Regions from separate parts of the Cronobacter condimenti 1330 genome, predicted to be linked through region 2. Evidence: predicted binding sites of a transcription regulator. Region 2 holds the regulator's gene; the other holds the start of a gene.
What was found. Region 2 encodes PurR, which represses purine synthesis genes. Its sites were predicted from a motif close to CANGCAAACGTTTGCNTG; they were not measured.

Region 1: the regulator PurR is predicted to act here: its motif matches at 1,700-1,717, upstream of purM (phosphoribosylformylglycinamidine cyclo-ligase).

What each region holds. Positions count from the first base shown of each region.
Region 1 is NZ_CP012264.1:3,191,232-3,195,419, reverse strand. Features, by position in the region: gene purN (phosphoribosylglycinamide formyltransferase) at 1-599, opposite strand, end outside; gene purM (phosphoribosylformylglycinamidine cyclo-ligase) at 599-1,636, opposite strand; gene upp (uracil phosphoribosyltransferase) at 1,869-2,495, shown strand; gene uraA (uracil permease) at 2,575-3,864, shown strand; gene AFK62_RS14605 (DnaA inactivator Hda) at 3,961-4,188, shown strand, end outside.
Region 2 is NZ_CP012264.1:1,943,988-1,948,175, forward strand. Features, by position in the region: gene punR (DNA-binding transcriptional activator PunR) at 112-1,026, shown strand; gene purR (HTH-type transcriptional repressor PurR) at 1,045-2,070, opposite strand; gene cydH (cytochrome bd-I oxidase subunit CydH) at 2,363-2,452, shown strand; gene AFK62_RS08930 (MFS transporter) at 2,717-3,883, shown strand; gene AFK62_RS08935 (C40 family peptidase) at 3,962-4,188, opposite strand, start outside.

The sequences.
Region 1 (4,188 bases), 1.2 Mb from region 2:
TCAAGCCAGGCCCGGCCTTCGCGCATAGCAAGGCGTCCGTCAACAAACCAGCTCACCACAAGCGGGTAGATAGCATGTTCCTGAGCCTGAACCCGCGCCGTGACGTCTTCTTCGGTATCGCCCGGAAACACCGGAACGCGGGCCTGTAAAATGACCGGTCCGCCGTCCAGCTCGTCCGTCACGAAATGAACCGACGTGCCGTGCTCTTCATCACCATTGGCGAGCGCCTGGCGATGCGTATGCAGCCCCGGATATTTCGGCAGCAGGGAAGGGTGAATATTCAGAAGCCGCCCTGCATAGTGCGCGACAAACGCAGGGCTCAGGATGCGCATATAACCGGCCAGCACGATAAGATCTGGCGCGTATGCGTCTATCTCTTGGATCAGCTCGCGGTCAAAGGCCTCGCGGCTTGCAAACGCACTTGCGCTTAACGCATGCGCTGGAATATTGGCTTCGCGGGCGCGCTCAAGGCCGAACGCGTCGGCCTTGTTGCTGAACACGGCGCTCATCACGCCGTTAATTTTCTGCTGCGCGCAGGCATCGATGATGGCCTGCAGATTACTGCCGTTGCCGGAAATCAGCACCACGATGCGCTTCATTACGCAATAACCACGCGGTCCTGGGCGTCTGATGCTTTGATAGCGCCGATTTTCCACGCAGTTTCGCCAAGGCTATTTAGCAGCGCAACCGCCTTGTCCGCTTCGGCGGCAGGCAGGGCGATAACCATACCGACGCCGCAGTTAAAGGTGCGGTACATTTCATGACGGCTGACATTGCCAGCCTGCTGCAACCAGTTGAACACCGCTGGCCACTGCCAGGAGGATTCATCAATCACCGCCTGGGTGTTATCCGGCAGCACGCGCGGAATATTCTCCCAGAAGCCGCCGCCGGTCAGGTGGGCAATGGCATGAACCTCGAGCTTCTCAATCAGTTCCAGCACCGGCTTCACATAGATGCGGGTCGGGGCCAGCAGGTGATCGGCGAGCGGTTTGCCGTCAAGCTCGGTGGTCTGCGGATCCGCGCCGCTCACTTCAAGAATTTTACGTACCAGCGAGTAGCCGTTGGAGTGTGGGCCGCTTGAAGCCAGTGCGACCAGCACATCGCCGTCAGCCACTTTCGTGCCGTCGATAATCTCTGATTTTTCCACTACGCCAACGCAGAAACCAGCCACGTCATAATCATCACCGTGATACATGCCCGGCATTTCCGCCGTCTCACCGCCAACCAGCGCGCAGCCGGATTGCAGGCAGCCTTCCGCAATGCCGTGAATCACGCTGGCTGCGGTATCCACATCCAGCTTACCGGTCGCGTAGTAGTCGAGGAAAAAGAGCGGCTCGGCGCCTTGTACCACCAAATCGTTAACGCACATCGCCACCAGGTCGATGCCTATCGTATCGTGACGCTTCAGATCCATCGCCAGACGCAGCTTCGTGCCGACGCCGTCGGTACCGGAGACGAGCACCGGTTCGCGGTATTTCTGCGGCAGCGCGCAGAGTGCGCCGAAGCCGCCCAGGCCGCCCATCACTTCCGGACGACGGGTTTTTTTCACGACGCCTTTAATTCGGTCGACCAGAGCGTTACCAGCATCAATATCAACACCGGCATCTTTATAGCTGAGAGAGGTTTTGTCGGTCACTGCTAAAGTCCCCACGCGGTTGCGGTTGGTGGTAGTAGAGAAATCGCGGCAATTCTAACAGTCCAGGCAAACGTTTGCGAGTGGTTGTTGTGGTGAATAAAATACACTTGCGCGATGACTGACTTCTGTTCAGTTGATCCCGATCAAGCCCATTACGTATGGCGCCGCGCGCAAAAAGCGGTATAATCCGGCGATTTTTTTTGTGGTTGCCATCTTGCTGGGGAGAAAAAGAATGAAGATCGTCGAAGTGAAACACCCGCTGGTTAAACACAAGCTGGGCCTGATGCGCGAGCATGACATCAGCACCAAGCGTTTTCGTGAACTCGCCTCTGAAGTGGGCAGCCTGCTGACCTATGAAGCCACGGCAGATCTGCTGACCGAAAAAGTGACCATCGAAGGCTGGAACGGCCCGGTGGAAATCGAGCAAATCAAGGGCAAGAAAATTACCGTTGTGCCTATCCTGCGTGCGGGTCTTGGCATGATGGAAGGGGTGCTTGAGAACGTGCCAAGCGCGCGTATCAGCGTCGTCGGCATCTACCGCGACGAAGAAACCCTGGAGCCAGTGCCGTATTTCCAGAAGCTGGTTTCCAATATCGACGAGCGCATGGCGCTGGTCGTTGACCCGATGCTGGCGACAGGCGGCTCTATGATCGCCACCATCGACCTGCTGAAAAAAGCGGGCTGCACCAGCATTAAGGTTCTGGTTCTGGTCGCCGCGCCTGAAGGTATCAAAGCGCTGGAGAATGCGCACCCGGATGTCGAGCTATACACCGCCTCCATCGACAAGGGGCTCAATGAGCACGGGTACATCATCCCAGGCCTCGGCGACGCGGGCGACAAAATATTTGGTACGAAATAAACATTAAGCCGACTTTTTAGTCGGCTTTTTTTTGGTTCCACACTCAACATCACACAACAACACTCTTGAGGAAAACGCTATGACGCGCCGTGCTATCGGGGTAAGTGAACGACCGCCGCTCTTACAGACTATCCCGCTTAGTTTGCAGCACCTGTTCGCCATGTTTGGCGCAACCGTGCTGGTGCCCATCCTGTTTCATATTAATCCGGCCACCGTATTGCTGTTTAACGGCATCGGGACGCTGCTTTATCTCTTTATCTGTAAAGGCAAAATCCCGGCGTATCTGGGATCAAGCTTCGCTTTTATTTCGCCGGTATTGCTGCTTTTGCCGCTCGGCTATGAGATGGCGCTTGGCGGCTTTATCGTCTGTGGCGTGCTGTTCTGCGTTGTCGCGCTGATTGTGAAAAAAGCAGGCACCGGCTGGCTGGACGTGATGTTTCCCCCTGCTGCGATGGGCGCTATCGTTGCGGTTATCGGCCTTGAACTCGCGGGCGTTGCCGCCAATATGGCAGGTCTTTTGCCTCCTGAAGGTCAGACGGCGGATTCCACCACCATTACCATCTCACTGGTGACGCTCGGCGTGACCGTGTTTGGCTCCGTGCTGTTCCGCGGTTTTCTGGCGATTATCCCGATCCTTATCGGTGTGCTGGCAGGGTACGCCCTGTCGTTTGCGATGGGCGTGGTAGACACCACGGCGATTGCCAATGCCCACTGGTTCGCGCTGCCGACGTTTTACACGCCGCGCTTTGAGTGGTTCGCTATCTTTACCATTTTGCCTGCCGCGCTGGTGGTGATTGCCGAGCATGTCGGCCACCTGGTCGTGACCGCTAATATCGTGAAAAAAGATCTGATCCGCGATCCGGGCCTGCATCGTTCCATGTTCGCTAACGGGTTCTCGACGATTATCTCCGGCTTTTTCGGATCAACCCCCAACACCACCTACGGTGAAAACATCGGCGTGATGGCAATTACCCGCGTTTACAGCACCTGGGTTATTGGCGGGGCGGCGATTATTGCGATCCTGCTCTCCTGCGTGGGCAAACTGGCGGCGGCAATCCAGATCATCCCGGTCCCGGTGATGGGCGGCGTTTCGCTGCTGCTTTACGGCGTGATTGGCGCTTCAGGTATCCGCGTACTGATTGAATCGAAAGTGGATTACAGCAAGGCGCAAAACCTGATCCTCACCTCCGTTATTTTGATAATTGGCGTCAGCGGTGCGAAAGTTCATGTCGGCGCGGCGGAGTTGAAAGGCATGGCGCTCGCGACGATCGTCGGCGTAGCGTTAAGCCTTATTTTTAAACTTATCAGCGTGTTGTGCCCGGAAGAAAAGGTACTGGACGCTGACGAGCAAGAAAAACCGTCCCATTGATCCTGACACCGGGCGGCGCTGTCCGCCCGGTTCAACAGCGAAGCGATTGTGTGATAGACTCAATGCGTTTTTTCGCAAGTCCTTGAAGAGGTCCTTCTGAACACACCGGCACAGCTCTCCTTGCCGCTCTGGCTGCCCGATGACGAAACGTTTGCCAGCTTTTGGCCGGGCGACAACCCCTCTTTATTAGCCGCACTCCAGACCATGCTGCGCCATGACCGCAGTGGCTATATTTATTTCTGGTCCCGGGAAGGGGGCGGGCGCAGTCATCTGCTGCATGCCGCCTGCGCTGAGCTTTCCCAACGCGGAGACGCGGTCGGCTAT
Region 2 (4,188 bases):
AACGTTAACTCACTTCTTAATACGCGAAAGAGCCAGGAGTGTACGGAGTGCAATCCGGCTTGTGAAACGCTAATATTTGCCGTTTCCGTTCAAATTTTTTGCAGGCAGAAAATGTGGTCCGAATATTCTCTTGAAGTGGTGGACGCCGTGGCGCGCAACGGCAGCTTCAGCGCGGCGGCGGCAGAACTTCACCGCGTGCCTTCTGCGGTCAGCTATACGGTACGTCAGCTCGAAGAGTGGCTCGCGGTAGCGCTCTTTGAGCGTCGGCACCGCGATGTGGTCCTGACGCCTGCGGGCAGCTGGTTTTTGCGTGAAGGACGTTCTGTTATCAAAAAAATGATGATCACCCGACAACAGTGCCAGCAGATAGCGAACGGCTGGCGCGGCCAGCTTTCCATCGCCGTGGACAATATTGTGCGCCCTGAACGTACCCGCCGTCTGGTACTCGATTTCTACCGACACTTTTCCGATGTGGAGTTACTGGTGTCGCAGGAGGTGTTTAACGGCGTCTGGGATGCCCTGGCCGACGGGCGCGTAGAGCTTGCCATCGGCGCCACGCAGGCTATCCCGGTCGGGGGCGGGCGCTTTGCGTTTCGCGATATGGGGGCGTTGAGCTGGCGCTGCGTGGTGGCGAGCCACCATCCGCTGGCACAACAGGCGGGCGCGTTGACTGACGATCAACTGCGCGATTACCCGTCGCTGGTGCTGGAGGATACCTCGCGCTCGCTGCCCAAACGCATCACCTGGCTTCTGGATAACCAACGGCGCGTGGTGGTGCCGGACTGGTACTGCGCTGCCGACGCGCTTGGCGAGGGGCTCTGTATCGGTATGGTGCCGACGCACTTTGCGAAGCCATGGCTTGATAGTGGGGCGTGGCACGCGCTGACGCTGGACAATCCCTTTCCTGATGCGGCCTGTTGCCTGACGTGGCGCCAGAGTGATGCCTCGCCCGCGCTGCGCTGGTTGCTTGATTATCTGGGGGACAGTGAAACGCTGAACCGGGAGTGGCTGCGGGAGCCTGCGTAAACAGGCTCCCGGCGGGGATTAACGACGATAGTCGCGGAACGGACCGTCCGCCACCGAGCGGCGTTCGATAAGGCGTGGATGCACCTCAATGGTCTGTGACTCTTCGCGTTTATTCACGATTCGGTCCAGCAGCATATTAAAGGCGGTCTGGCCCAGCGTCTCTTTTGGCTGATGAATTGTCGTCAGCGCCGGGCTAAAGAAGCGGGCGTTACGCACATTATCGTAGCCGATAATGGAAATATCCTGCGGCACGCGCAGCCCCATTTCATCCGCGGCGCAAATCGCGCCCATTGCCATGATATCACCGCCGCAGAAGACGGCTGTCGGGCGCTGCGGCTGCGAGAGGATCTGCTGCATCGCGCGGTAGCCGGATTCTGGCTCAAAATCGCCCTGCACAATCCAGTTTTCCGGCACGTTAATAGCTGCTTCTTCCAGTGCTTTCATAAAGCCGGAGAAACGTCCCACGCCGGTGTTGCGCTCAAGCTGGCCCGGGATCACGCCGATATCGCGATGCCCGCGCTCAATGAGATAACGACCCGCGAGATAACCGCCCTGAAAAGCGTTATCGATAACCGAGTCGGTGAAGTCCGCTTTGGCTTCGCCCCAGTCCATTACCACCATCGGAATGTGACGATACTCTTCAAGCGTTGCCAGCAGTGGCTCCGGGTATTCCGAGCACATCACCAGCAGGCCGTCCACACGCTTTTGCGCCATCATCGACAGGTACGCCCGCTGCTTTTCCAGATTGTTATGCGCGTTGCCAAGGATAAGCGTATAGCCTTTCGCAAAGCAGCTGTTTTCAACGGCTTCGATAATTTCTGCGAAATAGGGCGCTTCGCTGCTGGTCGCGAGTAGCCCGATAGATTTGGTGTGGTTCACCTTCAGGCTGCGCGCCACGGCGCTTGGCGAATAGTGTAATTCTTTAATCGCTGCCCATACCGCGTTGCGCGTCTCTTCCGCCACAAAACGGGTTTTGTTAATTACATGTGAGACTGTTGTTGTAGAAACGTTTGCTCGCTTCGCGACGTCTTTAATTGTTGCCATTAATAATTACTCCAGACCCCTGGCTGAGCCCTGTAAAATCACGGGTTAATCGTTTGCCTGTACACACCCCTGTGTGCCACGAGGGGACGTGCGGCATGCCGGGAAACGCGACATTTAGCGTGAGGAGGGGTCGATGGCCGGTACCGAATAAAGTAGCGACGAATTTTGGCTTATCTTTATCGAAAGGGGAAGAGGGAAAACGCATATCTGGTTAAATGTCGCAGGATTTTTCGGCCCGATTATGTAAAAATGCGCTCTACCTGTTTTTTGTGGGGTCTTTGAGGAGAATACCATGAGTACCGATCTGAAATTTTCGCTGGTGACGACTGTTGTTGTGCTGGGTTTAATTGTGGCAGGCGCGTTTACTGCCATCCTGCATTAAGCGTGTCGCGGGAGAACGCGTCCGTTCTCCCGCTCTCTTTATACAATTCCTGCGCTTAACGCACTTTCCTTCGCTGTTGCCTTTCTTTTTCACGTTATTCCCTTATGATTCGCTAATAACACTATTTGCGTAATCTTTAACATATACGCAATAATATTTTGCTGTTTTTGTTACTTATCGATTCGGTCTGAACATGCCATCCTTTCTGCGTCCTGCTGTTACGCCGGTGTATTCGGCGCTGTTGTACAATTTCTGGAGCAATTAATGAAAGTCAATTTCCCGTTACTGGCACTGGCTATTGGTGCTTTTGGCATTGGCACGACCGAATTTTCCCCGATGGGACTGCTGCCGGTGATAGCGAATGGCGTGAATGTGTCGATTCCCGCAGCCGGTATGCTGATAAGCGCCTATGCGGTCGGCGTGATGGTTGGCGCACCGCTTATGACGCTGCTGCTGTCGCATCGCGCCCGACGCAGTGCGCTCATTTTCCTGATGGCGATTTTTACCCTCGGCAATGTGCTCTCGGCCCTGGCACCTGACTACATGACGCTGATGGCGTCGCGCATCCTGACCAGTCTCAATCACGGCGCGTTCTTCGGGCTGGGTTCGGTCGTCGCGGCAAGTGTTGTGCCAAAACAGAAGCAGGCGAGCGCCGTGGCCACCATGTTTATGGGGTTGACTATCGCGAATATCGGTGGCGTTCCCGCCGCGACCTGGCTTGGTGAAACGATAGGCTGGCGTATGTCGTTTCTTGCGACCGCCGGGCTTGGGCTGGTGGCGATGGCGAGCCTCTGGTTCTCCCTGCCCAAAGGCGGCAGCGGCGAGCGTCCGGATGTGAAAAGCGAGCTGACGGTGCTGATGCACCCGCAGGTGGTAAGCGCGCTGCTGACCACGGTGCTTGGCGCCGGCGCGATGTTCACGCTCTATACCTACATCGCGCCGGTGTTGCACCACATCACTGATGCCAGTGCGGCATTCGTGACCGCAATGCTTGTGCTGATAGGCGTCGGGTTTTCCATCGGCAACTATCTGGGGGGCCGCCTCGCGGATCGCTCAGTGAGCGGTACGCTGAAGGGCTTTCTGCTGCTGCTTATCGTTATCATGGCAGCGATCCCCTGGCTTGCGAAAACCGAAATCGGCGCGGCGATCGCCATGGTGGTCTGGGGAGCAGCGACGTTCGCTGTGGTGCCGCCGCTGCAGATGCGCGTGATGCGCGTGGCCAGCGAAGCGCCGGGACTGTCCTCTTCGGTAAATATCGGTGCGTTTAATCTTGGCAACGCGCTGGGTGCGGCGGCGGGTGGTGCGGTCATTCATGCGGGGCTTGGCTACAGCGTGGTGCCGGTCATGGGGGCGCTGATTGCCGCACTTGGCTTACTGCTGGTGCTGCTTTCCAGCCGCCGGGAGGCGCAAACGGCGTGCCGTGTTGAATAATGCCAGCACGTCATAAAAAGCAAAACGGAGAAGGGGGACCTTCTCCGTTTTTTTATGATCACGGTAACGTGAGTGCGGTCAGCGGATCGTACGTGGGGTCATCACGCGGCGGGCGCCGACGTAATGGCGCTGCCAGTAATCTTCGCTCAGTGAGGTTATCTGGATTTCCTGACCGCTGCGCGGTGACTGAATGAATTTGCCGTTACCAACATAAACGCCCACGTGGTCCGCCGTGCCGCGGCCCTGGGTGCGGAAGAACACCAGATCGCCACTTTCCAGCTCGCCGCGGTTCACCGGCGCGGCAT